One region of the Cupriavidus sp. SK-4 genome, then DNA from elsewhere that is predicted to be linked to it. Evidence: predicted binding sites of a transcription regulator. Region 1 holds the regulator's gene; each other region holds the start of a gene.
What was found. The regulator HrcA, encoded in region 1, represses chaperone genes, less so after heat shock. The targets are predictions, from matches to a motif close to TTAGCACTCNNNNNNNNNGAGTGCTAA.

Region 1 (5,571 bases):
GGTTCGGGATCAGGCTCAAGGGGCGGCTTGATACTGGCTCAGAGGCGGTTGTCTTCGGACGGGTACTCGTGCCAGTGCAGCTTCTTGCGCAGCGTGGCGTAGTAGTTGTAGCCGACCGGGTGCAGCAGGTTGATGGTCTTTTCGGAGCGCCGCACCACGATGCGGTCGCCCGGCAGCAGCGAGGTCAGCGACTGCATGTCGAAGTTGACGCTGGCGTCGCGCGCGCTGGCCACTTCGATGGTGACCTCGGCGTCGTGCGGCAGCACGATCGGGCGGTTGGACAGCGCGTGTGGGGCAATCGGCACCAGCACCACGCCCGACAGCGTCGGGTGCAGGATCGGGCCGCCGGCGGACAGCGCGTAGGCGGTGGATCCGGTGGTGGTCGACACGATCAGGCCGTCCGAGCGCTGGTTGTACATGAAGTGGCCGTCCACCGACACCGCCAGTTCGACCATGCCGGAGATGCCCGAGCGGTTCACCACCACGTCGTTCAGGGCCAGCGCGGAGAAGATGTCCATGTCGTCGCGCACCACGCGCGATTCCAGCAGCAGGCGGGTCTCGGCCTCATAGCGGCCGTCGAGCATGTCGGGCAGCACGGTGTGCGCGTCTTCCAGCGCGATGTCGGTCATGAAGCCCAGCCGCCCGTGGTTGACGCCGATCAATGGCACGTCATAGCCGGCGAGCTGGCGGGCGATGCCCAGCAGCGTGCCGTCGCCGCCCAGCACCACGGCCACGTCGGCCTGCCGGCCGATCTCCTCGGCGGACAGGGCAGGGTAGGCGGTCAGCCCGGTGGCGAGCGAGGTTTCGCGCTCGAACACCACGTCCTGCCCGTTGCGCAGGATATAAGAGGCGATCTCCTCCAGCGGCCCTTCGATGCCGGCAGTGGAGTACCGGCCCACCAGGGCGACGGTCTTGAACGAAGTGCGCACGGCGCTGGCTTTCGGGGGGGCGGACATGCGTGGATTAGACCATACCGCCATGACGCTTGTCAGCAGGCGCCAGCGGGCGGGCCAGGCCGGCCGCCAGAAGGTCCAAAACTTGCGTAAAATCGGGGCATCATGGATGAACGCTCCAAAACGCTGCTCAAGACCCTGATCGAGCGCTATATTGCCGAAGGGCAGCCGGTCGGTTCCCGCACCTTGTCGAAATACTCGGGGCTGGACCTGTCGCCTGCGACGATTCGCAATGTGATGTCCGATCTGGAGGAAATGGGCTTTATTGCCAGTCCGCACACCTCGGCCGGCCGTATCCCGACCCCGCGCGGCTACCGGCTGTTCGTCGATTCGATGCTGACGGCCAAGCCGCTGGAGCGCAACGCCGACCTGGCCGAGCTGACCGGCCAGATCCAGGACCAGCTCGGCGGCCAGCAGCTGGGGCCGCAGCGCATGATCACGGCGGCGGCGCGCACGCTGTCCAACCTGTCGCACTTTGCCGGCGTGGTGATGACGCCGCGCCGTGCGCAGGCGTTCCGGCAGATCGAATTCATGCGGCTGTCGGACAAGCGCATCCTGCTGATCATCGTCAGCCCCGAGGGTGACGTGCAGAACCGCATCATCCAGACCGAGCTGTCGTACACGCCGGCCCAGCTGATCGAGGCGGCCAACTTCTTCAACTCGCACTATGCCGGCATGAGCTTCGACACGGTGCGCGGCCACCTGCGGGTGGAACTGCAGGACCTGCGCCGCGACATGTCGCAGCTGATGCAGGCCGCGGTCGAGGCCGGCAGCGTCACCGAGGACGAGGACGACGACCACGTCTTTATCAGCGGCGAGCGCAAGCTGCTGGAAGTGGAAGACCTGGCCTCCAGCATGGACAAGCTGCGGCGCCTGTTCGACGTGTTCGAGCACAAGACCAGCCTGCTGCAGCTGCTGGACGTGTCCAGCCATGCGCAGGGCGTGCAGATCTTTATCGGCGGCGAAAGCCGGCTGGTGCCGATCGAAGACATGGCGGTCATCACCGCCCCGTACGAGGTCGACGGCCAGATCGTCGGCACGCTCGGCGTGATCGGCCCCACGCGCATGGCGTATGAGCGCGTGATCCCCATCGTCGACATCACCGCGCGCTTGCTGTCCAGCGCCCTGAGCCAGAACTAGTGCAAACACTGGCTGGTCTGACAAGCGGCTCCATGCCTGCCGAGCGCGGCAATCGCCGGTGCGCCGCACCGGCGCCATCCCGGCACCGTGTCAACCCGGAAGCGACATGACGTTTTCTCCCGAACCGGCCTACCAGCACGGCCACGCGCCGCGCACGGCGATCCTGCTGGTCAACCTGGGCACCCCGGACGCTCCCACGCCCAAGGCGGTGGGGCGCTACCTGAAGGAATTCCTGTCCGATCCGCGCGTGGTCGAGATCCCGCGCGCGGCCTGGCTGCCCCTGCTGCACGGGGTGATCCTGCCGCTGCGTTCGCGCGCCTCGGCGCTGAAATACGAATCGATCTGGCTGCGCGAGGCCCATATGACGGGCTCTCCGCTGCTGGTCTACAGCGAGCGCCAGGCCCACGCGCTGCAGCGGCTGCTGAACCAGCACGGCCATGAAGTGACGGTCGCGTGCGCAATGCGCTATGGCAACCCGTCGATCGCCTCGGTGCTGGAGGCGCTGCGCCGGCAGGGCTGCGAGCAGGTGCTGGTGCTGCCGATGTATCCGCAGTACTCGGGCACCACCACGGCCACGGCCTTCGACGAGGTGTTCCGGGTGCTGGGCCAGTGGCGCAACCAGCCCGAGCTGCGGCTGGTCAAGCACTTCCACGACCATCCGGCCTATATCTCGGCGCTGCACCAGCAGGTCGGCGCCTATTGGGCGCGCCACGGCATGCCGGACTTTGCCCGCGGCGACAAGCTGATCCTGTCGTTCCACGGCGTGCCGCGGCGCACGCTGGAGCTGGGCGACCCCTACCACTGCGAATGCCTGAAGACCGGCCGGCTGCTGGGCGAGGCGCTGGGCCTGCAGCCTGGCCAGTATCAGGTGACGTTCCAGTCTCGTTTTGGCAAGGCGGAATGGCTGCAGCCGTACACCGCGCCGACGCTGGCCGAACTGGGCAAGGTCGGCGCAGGCCGGGTCGACGTCTTCTGCCCGGGCTTTCCGGCCGACTGCATCGAGACCCTGGAGGAAATCGCCATGGAAGGGCAGACCGAGTTCAAGGTCGCGGGCGGCAAGGATTTCCACTTCATCCCGTGCCTGAATGATGCCGATCCGTGGGTCGCGGCCATGGCCGAGATCGCGCTGCAGCACCTGCAGGGCTGGCCGCTGGCCACGCCGCATCCGCACGAACTGGAAGCACGGCGCACGCGCGCCCAGACCCGGGGAGCGGCGGCATGAACGTTGACTTTGAGCCGGATGCGCGCCAGCGCATCGACAAATGGCTGTGGTGCGCGCGCTTCTTCAAGACGCGCTCGCTGGCGGCCGAAGCGGTCGAGCGCAGCAAGGTAACCGTCAACGGCCAGCCATGCAAGAACTCGCGCGAGGTGAAGCCCGGCGACATGGTGGTGCTGGAAGCCCACCAGCAGCACTGGGAACTGGTGGTGAAAGGCATCGCCCCGGCGCGCGGGCCGGCGCCGGTGGCGCAGACGCTGTACGAGGAAAGTGCCGAAAGCCAGTCGCGCCGGCTGGCCGATGCCGAGCGCCGGCGCCTGCAGCCGGAGCCGTCCGCGCAGATCCAGGGGCGCCCGACCAAGCGGGACCGGCGCCGCATCGACCACCTGAAGAGCTGAAATGACAACGCGGCGGCACCGGGAAGCTCCGGCGCCGCCGCGCGCTTGGATCGGGTCAGGTGGCGCTTATTCCTGCGTGACTTCCTGGCTGACGATAGGGACGATGTAGTGCTTGAACACCGCCTTGCCGCTGCCATACTCCGTATCGCGCGGGGTGAATGCGCCGGAAAGGCAGATAAAGACGGTCATGACCGCCAATGCGGCCACAAGGCAGAGTGTCACGACTGGCAGCTTATGCATGGCCAACCTTTCGGAAGAGGCACAAAGATGAACCATCTCCAGGACCCCCGGCATTTTTATCATTTTTATTACTGAGAATCTTAGTGATTGCGATGCAGCAAAGCAATAAGGCGTCGATTGCATATGCCTGGCCTTTGTAACCGTGTGTTTCCGCGTCACGCCAGCGCCACTCTTGAAAACCTGCGCCTTGCCACCACCTGCACGGAACACGCGCCGATTTACCACCCGCGGCCAGGCCCACGGCGGGCCGCGACAATGCATTGATACGGATCGACATGGAAGAACAGAAGCAGACGCCAACCACCCAGACGCCTACGCCCGCGGGCGATGAGGCGGCCAACGCCAGCCAGGAAACCGGTGCGCCGGAAACCGCTGCCGTGGACGACGTGGCGGCCCAGCTGGCCGCCCTGGAAGCCAAGGCGCGCGAGCATTACGACCTGTATATGCGCGCCGTTGCCGAAGGCGAGAACATCCGCCGCCGGGCGCAGGACGATGTCGCCAAGGCGCACAAGTTCGCCATCGAGAACTTCGCCGACAACCTGCTGCCGGTGATGGACAGCCTGCAGGCCGCGCTGGCCGACGGCTCGGGCGATATCGCCAAGCTGCGCGAAGGCGTCGAGCTGACCGCGCGCCAGCTGGCCGCCGCCTTTGAGCGCGGCAAGATCGTTGAACTCAATCCGGTGGGCGAGAAATTCGACCCGCACCGCCACCAGGCCATCTCGATGGTGCCGGCGGACCAGGAACCCAATACCGTGGTGACCGTGCTCCAGCGCGGCTACACCATTGCCGAGCGCGTGCTGCGGCCGGCGCTGGTGACGGTGGCGGCACCGAAGTAAGGCGGCCCGGGACGGCGGCGTGCCGTCCTGGAATGCGACCTGACGCCCGGTGTCGGCTGGCCCGGGCGTTTGTCATTCTGGAGCGTGCATGACCACTGAACCAACTGCCGGCTCGCCGGAATCGTCCGCGGCCCCCCACCTCGACCACCGCGCCTTCGAGGCATTCGGCATGCGCGAGGTCGATGACGGCAGCATCGACGCCGCCATCGCCGATGCGGGCGACGCGCTGGTGTGCGTGTTCTTCTGGGGGGTGGACTGCTTCAACTGCGAGATGGCCAAGAAGGCCATGCTGGCCAACCCCGAACCGATCCGCGCGCTGGAACTGCGCTGGCTGCATGCCAACGTCTACGCGCATCCCGGGCTGGGCCGGCGCTTTGGCCTGCATGGCATCCCGGTGTTCATGTTCTTCCAGAACGGCAAGAAGCTGGGCCGCGCCACCGGCTGGCATGGCCACGGCCAGTTTGCCGCCGCGGTGGCCAATGCGCGGCTCAAGGCCAGCGGCAAGCCGCTGGCCGGCTGAGCGGTCTGGCCGTTCAGCGGGACAGCGCGTAGCCGATACGGAACTGCCAGGGCAGCTTGTGGTTGTAGTCCAGCAGGCTCTCGCCATAGCCGACGAAGTAGCCCGCCACTAGGTAGCCCGCGGTGCCGGGGATCAGGCGCCCCATCGGATAGGTCAGCTGCGCGTCGACGCTGCCATACCACTTGCGCGTGCCCTTGCGCAGCGTGGCGGAGAACTCCCATGAATCCGGGCGCCCGTAGGCAATGCCCAGATCCATGAAGCCGCGGTA
Region 2 (5,571 bases), on a different contig from region 1:
ACCAGGTCGCCGTACTCGCCCGAAGCCGCGTTGTAGCCGTAGTTGCCCTTGCCTTCGATAACCTTGGCAACGACCACCGAAGCTTCTTCACCGGCGTTCAGCACGATCTGGCGCAGCGGCTCTTCCATGGCGCGCAGCACGATCTTGATACCGGCGTTCTGGTCGGCGTTTTCGCCGGTCAGTGCCGAGATCGCAGCGCGGGCACGCAGCAGGGCCACACCACCGCCGGGGACGATGCCTTCTTCCACCGCAGCGCGGGTGGCGTGCAGGGCGTCTTCCACGCGGGCCTTCTTTTCCTTCATTTCGACTTCGGTGGCAGCGCCAACCTTGATCACGGCAACACCGCCGGCCAGCTTGGCCACGCGCTCTTGCAGCTTCTCACGGTCGTAGTCCGAGGTCGCTTCTTCGATCTGGGCGCGGATTTGCTTGACGCGGCCTTCGATCGCAGCTGCGTCGCCGGCGCCGTCGATGATGATGGTGTTTTCCTTGCCGATCTCGATGCGCTTGGCCTGGCCCAGGTCGTTCAGGCCAGCCTTTTCCAGCGTCAGGCCGATTTCTTCAGCGATGACAGTGCCACCGGTCAGGATGGCGATGTCTTCCAGCATGGCCTTGCGGCGGTCGCCGAAGCCCGGGGCCTTGACGGCGGCGGTCTTCAGGATGCCACGGATGTTGTTGACCACCAGGGTCGCCAGGGCTTCGCCCTCGACGTCTTCAGCGATGATCAGCAGCGGGCGGCCGGCCTTGGCCACTTGCTCCAGCACCGGCAGCAGGTCGCGGATGTTCGAGACCTTCTTGTCGAACAGCAGCACGAACGGGCTGTCCAGCTGGACAACTTGCTTTTCCGGGTTGTTGATGAAGTACGGCGACAGGTAGCCGCGGTCGAACTGCATGCCTTCCACGACTTCCAGCTCGTCGGCCAGCGACTTGCCGTCTTCAACCGTGATCACGCCTTCCTTGCCGACCTTGTCCATGGCTTCGGCAATGCGCTCACCGATGGAGGTGTCGCTGTTGGCCGAGATCGCGCCAACCTGGGCGATTTCCTTGCTGGTGGTGGTGGGCTTGCTGACCTTCTTCAGCTCTTCCACGGCGGCGGCAACAGCCTTGTCGATGCCGCGCTTCAGGTCCATCGGGTTCATGCCGGCGGCAACGAACTTCATGCCTTCGCGCACGATCGACTGGGCCAGCACGGTTGCGGTGGTGGTACCGTCACCGGCGTTGTCGCTGGTCTTGGAAGCAACTTCCTTGACCATCTGGGCGCCCATGTTCTGCAGCTTGTCCTTCAGCTCGATTTCCTTGGCCACGGACACGCCGTCCTTGGTCACGGTCGGGCCGCCGAAGCTGCGCTCCAGCACCACGTTGCGGCCCTTCGGGCCCAGGGTCACCTTGACTGCGTTGGCGAGGATGTTCACGCCTTCGACCATCTTGGCACGTGCGGCGTCGCCGAACACTACGTCTTTAGCTGCCATTCTTGAATCTCCTGAAATCTGTACGGGTGGCGGTCAGTTGGTGAATTACTTGTTCACCACGGCCATGATGTCTTCTTCGCGCATGACCAGCAGTTCCTGGCCTTCCACCTTCACGGCTTGGCCGGCGTACTTGCCGAACAGCACGCGGTCACCGACCTTGACGTCGAGGGCGATGTTGTTGCCCTTGTCATCCTTCTTGCCAGGACCGATTGCCAGCACTTCGCCTTGATCGGGCTTCTCGGCAGCGTTGTCGGGAATCACGATACCGGACGCGGTCTTGGTTTCGTTGTCCAGACGCTTCACGATCACGCGGTCGTGCAAAGGACGCAGATTCATACGGACTCCTAGATACAAAGTGAGTTTTTGATCACAAATCGGCCGGCTACCGAGGCGACGGCCGTCAGAAATGTTCAGGTGTCGCAGGAGGCTGTTAGCACTCACCCCTGACGAGTGCTAATTATAGGGACGGGGTAGGGGCATTTCAAGACGCGGGGGTGATGCGGGTTTTCCCGAGGGGCGGTTGATGCCTTGCGCGGCATGGGCTCCCGGCCGGCAACGACCCGCCTGTAGGAATAATCCCGGCACCCATTCGGGCGTGTGCCTGACAGCGCAACGTGGTGCCGCTACCTAGACTGGGCTTGTCGCCGCGCGCCCGTCTTGGCCGGATGTACGGCGTACGCCGCGCCGAGCGCTTCCGTTGCCGGCGCCTCCGACAGCGACTCTGGAGGTATTCCATGGATACGAAACAGCCCGCTCGCCTTACCCGAATCGCCAGCGTGATTGCCGCAGGCCTGGCTGGCCTCAGCTGCGCTGCTGCCATTGCCCAGACAACCGCCACCCCCGCTACCCCGGCCACGCCGGCAACCCCTGCTGCCCAGGGCATGCCCGCGACCCCGGCGATGCCGGCAACCTCTGCCACGCCGGCAAGCGGCCAGGGCGTGCCGCCCGGCATGACCCAGGTCGAACCGCCGAAGGACCCGCTGGTGGAACGCCGCGAGGCGCGCCAGAAGGCCGCCGCCGAGTACAAGGCCAAGAAGAAGGCGGCCAAGGGTGAGTACAAGGAAGAAGTCGGCGCTGCCAAGCAGGAGCGCAAGGTAGAGAACAAGGCAGCCGATGCAACGGCCAAGCAGGAAATGGCCGCACCAAAGCAATAGCGCCAGCCTTTGCACGACGGGTGGCCGGGATCAACCGGCCACCTGCTTTTTGCCAGACATACCCCTCCCGTTTGCCCTTCGGCAGCATCCAGACCCTGGCGGCTTGCAAGAGGCAGAATCGCGCCTAGACTCGATACGAGCGAGTCGCGCGCCTTTCTGCCCGGCTTGCCATCTGCGCCATGTCCGCCGCCCACCCATGCCACTGGTTTGCAGGCCTTCTCCTGTCCGGCCTGGTGGGCGCACTCAGCCTGTGCAGCACGTTTGCCGTAGCGCAGCAGAAGCCGGCGCCGGCGTCCGCGCCCGTTGCTGCCCCCGCGGCGAAAGCCGCAACCGGCAAGGCAGATGCCGCCAAACCGCGCGGCCTCAACCTGGCCAACAAGCCGCGCACGGGCGACTTCGACGTGATGGTCAACAGCCGCGTCATCCGCGTGCTGGTGCCTTACAGCCGCACCCTCTACTTCAGCGACAAAGGCCACGAGCGCGGAATTACCGCAGAACTGGTGCGGGAATTCGAGCGCTACCTGAACAAGACCTACGCCAGTCGACTGGGCAAGCGCCCGCTCACCATCATCATCATCCCCACCACGCGCGACCGCCTGCTGCCCGACCTGGCGGCGGGCCTGGGCGATATTGCCGCCGGCAACCTCACCGAGACCGAGGCACGGCTGAAGCTGGTCGACTTTGCCGCGCCGCGCGACCGCAAGCCAGTGCGCGAGCTGATCGTGACCGGCCCGAAGTCGCCGGCGCTGAAGAGCCTGGACGACCTGGCGGGCAAGACCGTCCATGTGCGCCGCGCGAGCAGCTACTACGATAGCCTGACTGCACTGAACAACCGCCTGCGCCAGTCCAGCAAGGCGCCGATGCAGCTGGTGCTGCTGCCCGACGCGCTTGAAGACGAAGACGTGCTCGAGATGGTGAATGCGGGCCTGCTGGAGATCGTCGTGGTCGACGACTGGAAGGCCGCAATGTGGGCGCAGATCCTGCCTGATATCAAGGTGCGCCAGGACCTGGCGGTGCGCGAAGGCGGCTATGTCGGCTGGGCGTTCCGCAAGGACAGCCCGCAGTTGCGGCAAGTGATCGATGATTTCTATGTCAACCACGTCAGGAAGCACGGCGTGGCGGAATACCTGCTCAAGCAAACCATGCGCCGGGTCAAGCAGATCAAGAACAACACCGACGACGCGGAATACAAGCGCTTCCAGCAGACCGTTGCCTTCTTCGAGAAGTACGGCAAGGACTATGGCTTCGATCCGCTGATGCTGGCAGCACAAGGGTTCCAGGAATCCCAGCTCAACCAGAAGGCGCGCAGCCGCGTGGGCGCGGTCGGCATCATGCAGATCATGCCCGCCACCGGCAAGGAACTGAACGTGGGCAATATCCAGATGGTGGAGTCCAACATCCACGCCGGCGCCAAGTACATGGACCGGCTGATGTCGAAGTATTTCCCCGATGCGCACTTCTCGGAATCAGCGCGGCCGCTGTTCGCCTTTGCCAGCTACAACGCCGGGCCCGGCAATATCGCGAAGATGCGCAAGGAGGCTGCGGCGCGCGGGCTTGACCCCGACAAATGGTTCAACAATGTCGAGATCGTGGTGGCCGAGAAGATCGGCATCGAAACCACCACCTATGTGCGCAATATCTACAAGTACTACGCGGCCTACCGGCTCACGCAGGACCGGGAGGCCGCGCGTGAGCGGGCACTGAAGGAAGTCCGGAAGTAGCCAGCCGCTGGCGGGACGGCGGTGGAGGCGGGCCGCCGCAGCTTGCTGCCCGGCCACGTCGCATGGATCAGTCGGCCAGTCCGCTGGCGTCGATATAGCCCAGCGCCTCGGTCACGGCGCGGCGCGCCTTTAGCACGTAGCAAACGCGGCGCTCCTGGATCGACAGCGCCAGCACATCGGCCTGCACCAGCTCCAGGAATACATGGCTGGCGCGCGCCAGGCTCAGCCGTGCAACCTGCGCCAGGTCAGTGGCCGGCAGGCCCGCCTCGCCGGCATCCAGCAGCGCCCGGCAGATCCGGATTCGCGCGGGCTCGGTCATCAGCGCAAGGGTCAGCGTACTTTCCTGGGTCTCCATGGTCACACCTCGGTCTCCGGGCTCGCCCCCGGTCCGCGAAATGCGGCGGCCGGGCGGTGCTGGCGTAGTTTTCTTCCGCGCAGTTCTTCCCGCGCAGTTTTCCCCGTTCTACGCCGCTCACCGCGCAAACGCAATAGGGTGCAGCCACGCCTTGCGCGACACTGGTGCGATATTCCTACAGGCCCGAACCCCGCCGTCCCTCCCGGCGCCCCGCGCGCCGATGCACGACAAACAGCCACGCCGCCGCCAGCCCACTGCCCCAATGCAGACCATCGCTGACGCTGCGCAGCGTTTCGCCATTGAAGTAATACAGCCCATACCCGGTCGCCACCGTCACTGCCGTCGCCGCCGCAAACATGCCACCGGCAAGGCGGTTGTGTCGCCGCAGCCAGGCCGCGCGCATATGCGTGGGCCAGAGCGTGCCGAGCAGGAACAGCGCGGCGAAGGCGGCAGCGCCGTGCAGCTTCATGCTCCACGCCGTCCAGCCGAGCCACTGTGCCGGATCGGCATGCGCGGCACGCAAGGCCAGCGTCGGCAAGGCGGAGCCGAGCAGCAGCGCAGATACGACATAGAGCGCGAGACGGCGGCGCCGGCCGCGGCGGAAGGCGGGCGTGCGCGGATTGGCTGCCCTGGTCATGCCGGCCCCCGTCCACCGCTGCGGTACAGCAGCGCGCATGCACCGTGACGCGACAGCAATGGATGCTCCGGCGCAGCGTCAACCAGCACGACCTTGGCCAGCGCATCGGCCAGCATGCATTGCGGCGCGAGCACCGTGGCGCCGGCGCCGGGCAGCAGGCGCAGGCCGGTGCGGCGGTCGACGATGAGGGAGGCGGTGAGCCGCCCCGGCCCCAGCCCGCCGCTGGCGGAGCTGGCGA
Region 3 (5,571 bases), on a different contig from region 1:
GGGTCCGGAGCGCGCGGTGGTGTTCCAGAACCATTCGCTGCTGCCGTGGCTGACGTGCTTCGAGAACGTCTACCTGGGCGTGGAGCGCGTCTTCGCCGCCAGCGAGAGCAAGCCGCAGCTCAAGGCGCGCACGCACGACACGCTGGCGCTGGTGGGCCTGACGCACGCCGAGAACAAGTATCCGCATGAGATCTCCGGCGGCATGAAGCAGCGCGTGGGCATTGCCCGCGCGCTGGCGATGGCGCCCAAGGTGCTGCTGATGGACGAGCCCTTCGGCGCGCTCGATGCGCTCACGCGCGCGCACCTGCAGGACGAGCTGATCAAGATCGTGGCGCGCACGCGCAGCACCGTGGTGATGGTGACCCACGATGTCGACGAGGCCGTGCTGCTGGCCGACCGCATCGTGATGATGACCAATGGCCCGGCCGCCACCATCGGCGAGATCCTGAAGGTGGGCCTGCCGCGCCCGCGCGACCGCGTCGCGCTGGCCGACGACAAGGCCTACCACGCCTGCCGCACCGCAGTGCTGGACTTCCTCTACCGCAAGCAGCGCAACCCGGCGCTGCAGGAAGCCGCGTAGTGTCCTCAGGAGGCGATGCGCGGTGACCGGCGGCGGTGGGCGCGGCGGCTTGGCTCCGCTATCATGAACCCAGAACAGACTACCCCCACGCCGCCATGACCACGCCAGCCACGTCCTTCCCTGCTGCCCGCTATATCAAGGAGATCGGCCGCGGCGTCAACGGCGCGCGGGCGCTGCCACGAGAAGACGCGCAGGCCTTGTTCGACGCCATGCTGGCCGGGCGCGTCTCGGACCTGGAGCTTGGCGCCATCCTGATGGCCTACCGCATCAAGGGCGAGGCCCCGCATGAGCTGGCCGGCATGCTGGAAGCCGCCCATGCGCACTGCCAGCCGCTGCCGGCGCCGCCTGACCGGCAGGTAGTAGTGATCCCCAGCTACAACGGCGCGCGCAAGCAACCCAACCTGGTGCCGCTGCTGGCGCTGCTGCTGGCGCGCGAAGATGTTCCCGTGCTGGTGCACGGCACGCGCCTGTTCAATGGCCGCGTGACCAGCATGACGCTGTTCGAGGCGCTGGGCGTGCCCTTGTGCGCGACTACCGGCGAGGCTTCGGCACGCCTGCGCGAGGGTGGCGACCTCGGGCCGCTGGCGGTACTGCCGGTGGATGTGCTGTCGCCCGGGCTGTCGCAGCTGCTGGAGCGGCGCACCGTGATCGGCTTGCGCAATTCGTCGCATACGGTGGCCAAGATGCTGCAGCCAGTGGGCGAGCATTCGCCCGCGGAAGGATTGCGCCTGTACAGCTACACCCACCCCGAATACCGCGAGACGCTGACCGACTACTTCTCGCACGAACCCGCCAACGTGCTGCTGGCACGCGGCACCGAGGGCGAAGTGGTGGCCGATGCGCGCCGCACCAGCCGCATCGACTGGCTGCATGAGGGGCACCAGCAGACGCTGGTCGATCCGGCCGTGGGTTCGCTGGCCGAAGTGCCTGAACTGCCGCCCGGCAGCGACGCCGGCCAGACCGTGGCCTGGATCCGGCGCGTGCTGGACGGCGCGGCGCCGGTGCCGGCACCGATCGCGATCCAGGTCGAGGCCATCCGCGAATGCCTGCGGCAAGGCACCCACGTGACCTGGGCCAGCCCGCTCTGAGCCAGCCCCTGGGACCGCTGTCAGGGCTTGCGCGGGGGCAGCGGGATGCGCTCGGTCTCGCCCGGCACGTGCGGGAACTGATCGTCCTCCCAGCGCTGGGCGGCGGCTTCGATCGCCATCTTGCTGCTGGCAACGAAATTCCAGTAGATAAAGCGGTGCCCGTCGGTCGGGTCGCCGCCCAGCAGCATCACGCGCGACGGCGTCGTGGCCGTCAGCGTCGCGGGCAGGCCCGGCGTGAGCACCACCATATGCTCGGCCGGCAGCGGCTCGCCGTCGAGCGCCACCGCGCCATCGACTGGATAGATGCCCCGCTCGGCATGATCGGCCGGGATCTCCACGCTCGCGCCCGCATCCAGCTCGATCGCCACGTAGAGGGTGCGGCTGAAGACCTTGACCGGAGAGACCTGGCCAAAGGCATCGCCCGCAATCACCACCATGCGCACGCCCGGCCGCTCGATCTGCGGCAGCGTGGCGGCGGGATGGTGGAAGAAGGACGGCTCGGCACCCTCATGCTCCTGCGGCAGTGCCACCCAGGTCTGGATGCCGTGCAGGCGGGCACCGGCGGGGCGCACATGCTCGGGCGAGCGTTCCGAGTGCACGATGCCGTGCCCGGCGGTCATCCAGTTGACGTCGCCCGGGCGGATCGCCTGGTCGCTGCCCAGGCTGTCGCGGTGGATGATCTCGCCCTCGAACAGGTAGGTGACCGTGGCCAGCCCGATATGTGGATGTGGACGCACGTCGGCGCCGGCGCCCGGCGGCAGCTGCACCGGCCCCATATGGTCGAAGAAGATAAACGGCCCGACGGTCTGGGTGGCGGCGGCGGGCAACAGCCGGCGCACGGTAAAATCGCCCAGGTCGCGCACATGCGGCTTGAGCAAGTGTTCGATAGCAGACATAACTCCTCCGGTGGAATGAGAGAGGCTCGCAAGGATGCCAGCGCGCCGCAGTTGGGTCGAGTGTAGCCGCTGCTGCAACAAATCATTGCAGCAGCGGGCAGAACCCCCGTGCCCCGCACCGCTCTAACATCCAGTGCGCCGAACCGTGGGTATCGTTCCCGCCGCTCGAAGCGGTATGTAGCTATGCCATTCGCATGACCAATCGAGTGGAACTATCACGGCCATCGGGACTCCAATTAGCACTCACCCGGCCTGAGTGCTAATATGTGTTGCAGTGCCGCCGACCCAAGAGGCGCGGCACCCCGGCAACCGAACCGCCGGATGCGAAAGGAGCCATTGAGTGAACGCAGTCTTGTCTGCCGACCAAACCCTGAATAACCGTCTGCCGACGGCACCCCGGAGCACGGGCAGCTTTGCGCTGACCTTCCCGGCCACCGTTGGCAACCTCGACAGCTATATCCAGGCTGTCCACCGGATTCCGCTGTTGACCGCGGAGGAAGAGCAGCGCCTGGCGCGCGAGCTCCGCGACCACGATTCCGTTGATGCCGCCCGCCAGATGGTGATGTCCCACCTGCGCCTGGTGGTGTCGATCGCCCGCCAGTACCTGGGCTACGGCCTGCCCCACGCCGACCTGATCCAGGAAGGCAATATCGGCCTGATGAAGGCCGTGAAGCGCTTCGACCCCGATCAGGGCGTGCGCCTGGTGTCGTACGCGATGCACTGGATCAAGGCGGAGATCCATGAATACGTGCTGAAGAACTGGCGCATGGTCAAGGTGGCCACCACCAAGGCCCAGCGCAAGCTGTTCTTCAATCTGCGCAGCCACAAGCAGGGTGCGCACACGTTCACGCCGGAGCAGGTCGAGGCCGTGGCGCGCGAGCTGAACGTCAAGCCCGAAGAAGTGATGGAGATGGAAACCCGCCTGTCGGGCGGCGACCTGGCGCTGGAAGGCCAGATCGACGACGGCGAGGAGGAATTCGCCCCCATCGCCTACCTGGCTGACAACCACAACGAGCCCACCCGCGTGCTGGAAGCCAAGCGCCACGACCGCATGCAGGTCGAGGGCCTGGAAGAGGCGCTGGGCAAGCTGGACGAACGCAGCCGCCGCATCATCGAGGCGCGCTGGCTGCACGTCGAGGACGACGGCTCGGGCGGCTCCACGCTGCATGAGCTGGCTGACGAGTTCGGCGTCTCGGCCGAGCGCATCCGCCAGATCGAGGCTGCGGCCATGAAGAAGATGAAGGGGGCGCTGCAGGCGTTCGCCTGATCCGCTCTCCCCCAGCCATGCAAAAGGCCGGTCCACTGGACCGGCCTTTTTGTTGCCTGCGAGGAGGTGAGTGCGACGTTATGCCGCACCCCTTCCCTCCCTTTCACGTCACGACAGCAGCTGTTTCAGGTCGTGCGCGATCGGATCCGGACCCTGGCCGTGGCGGATGAACAGCCGCAGCTTGCCCTCCGGGTCGAACACATAGCTGCCCGCGGAGTGGTCCACCGTGTAGTTGTTCGGGGAGCTGCCCGGCACCTTGGCGTAGAACACCTTGAAGTCCTTGGTCAGCTTCTGCAGTGCGGCTTCGTCGGCCGGGCGCAGCCCCAGGAAGCGCGCATCAAAGGCCGGCACGTACTGGGCCAGCAGCGCCTGCGTGTCGCGTTCCGGGTCGACCGTGACAAACAGCACCTGCACGCGGTCGGCGTCCGGGCCCAGTTTCTCCATCACCGCCTTCAGTTCTGCCATCGTCGTCGGGCACACGTCCGGGCAGTGGGTGTAGCCGAAGAACATCACCACCGCCTTGCCCTTGAAGTCGGCGATGGTGCGCACCTTGCCGTGATGGTCGGTCAGCGAGAAGTCCTTGCCGAAGTCCGCCGCGCCGGTGATGTCGACATTGCGGAACGAGGCCTTCTGCTGCCCGCAGGCAGCCACGGCCAGCGCAAGCGCGGCCAGCAGGGAAAAGCGGCGGAAGGCGGCGAACAGGCCGGAGGCGGGGCTTAGGCGGGGCATGCGGCGGAAACCGGTCAGGGGTGGGAGGGAACAGCGGCACCGGAGGGCGGCGACATCACGCAGTATCGCCGATCGTGCCGCCACGCTGCGCCGGCCGCGACAAGATGCCGCAGCCGATGGGCCACAGGTCAGACCTGCGGCACGAACTTGAAGTAGTGATCGACCAGCAGCGCGGCGAACAGCAGCGACAGGTACAGGATCGAGAAGCGGAAGGTGCGCTGCGCCAGCTCGTCCGAATAGTTGCGGTACATCTTCCAGGCATAGGCCAGGAAACCCGCGCCCAGCGCCAGCGCGGCCGCCAGGTAGATATAGCCGCTCATGCCGTAGACAAAGGGCAGCAGCGTCGCGGCGATCATGATCAGCGTGTACAGCAGGATATGCAGCAGCGTATAGCGCTCGCCGTGCGTGACCGGCAGCATCGGCAGGCCGGACTTTGCGTAGTCGGCGCGGCGGTACAGCGCCAGGGCCCAGAAGTGCGGCGGGGTCCAGGTGAAGATGATCAGCACCAGGAACCAGGCCTCGGCCGGCACCTCGCCCGCCACCGCGGCCCAGCCCAGCGCCGGCGGCATCGCCCCGGACAGCCCGCCGATGACGATGTTCTGCGGCGTGGCCGGCTTGAGCAGGATGGTGTAGACCACCGCGTAGCCGAGGAAGGTGGCAAAGGTCAGCCACATCGTCAGGTCGTTGGCGTAGACGTGCAGCAGCCACATGCCGGCGCCGCCCAGGATGGCGGAGAACACCAGGGTCTGCGGCGTGGTGATCTCGCCGGTGGCCGACGGGCGCCACGCGGTGCGGCGCATCAGCGCGTCGATCCTCTGCTCGACCAGGCAATTGATGGCAAAGGCCGCACCGGCCAGCAGCCAGATGCCGGCGGCGCCGCCGATCAGCACGCGCCATGGCACCATGCCGGGCGTGGCCAGGAACATGCCGATGATGGCGCAGAACACGGCCAGCTGCGTCACGCGCGGCTTGGTCAGGGCGGCATATTGTCGGGCAAGGTGCCGTATCCGG

Region 2: the regulator HrcA is predicted to act here: its motif matches at 1,897-1,923, upstream of groES (co-chaperone GroES).
Region 3: the regulator HrcA is predicted to act here: its motif matches at 2,801-2,827, upstream of rpoH (RNA polymerase sigma factor RpoH).

What each region holds. Positions count from the first base shown of each region.
Region 1 is NZ_JFJW01000100.1:66,233-71,803, reverse strand. It holds gene CF68_RS22260 (NAD kinase) at 39-956, opposite strand; gene hrcA (heat-inducible transcriptional repressor HrcA) at 1,059-2,093, shown strand; gene hemH (ferrochelatase) at 2,200-3,315, shown strand; gene CF68_RS22245 (RNA-binding S4 domain-containing protein) at 3,312-3,707, shown strand; gene CF68_RS37760 (hypothetical protein) at 3,774-3,947, opposite strand; gene grpE (nucleotide exchange factor GrpE) at 4,223-4,783, shown strand; gene CF68_RS22230 (thioredoxin family protein) at 4,872-5,303, shown strand; gene CF68_RS22225 (phospholipase A) at 5,317-5,571, opposite strand, start outside.
Region 2 is NZ_JFJW01000090.1:40,690-46,260, forward strand. It holds gene groL (chaperonin GroEL) at 1-1,466, opposite strand, end outside; gene groES (co-chaperone GroES) at 1,512-1,802, opposite strand; gene CF68_RS19625 (hypothetical protein) at 2,201-2,620, shown strand; gene CF68_RS19630 (transglycosylase SLT domain-containing protein) at 2,800-4,341, shown strand; gene CF68_RS19635 (hypothetical protein) at 4,409-4,696, opposite strand; gene CF68_RS19640 (hypothetical protein) at 4,872-5,333, opposite strand; gene CF68_RS19645 (FAD:protein FMN transferase) at 5,330-5,571, opposite strand, start outside.
Region 3 is NZ_JFJW01000098.1:27,838-33,408, reverse strand. It holds gene CF68_RS21205 (ABC transporter ATP-binding protein) at 1-580, shown strand, start outside; gene ybiB (DNA-binding protein YbiB) at 676-1,668, shown strand; gene CF68_RS21195 (pirin family protein) at 1,689-2,564, opposite strand; gene rpoH (RNA polymerase sigma factor RpoH) at 2,905-3,831, shown strand; gene CF68_RS21185 (SCO family protein) at 3,940-4,560, opposite strand; gene cyoE (heme o synthase) at 4,689-5,571, opposite strand, start outside.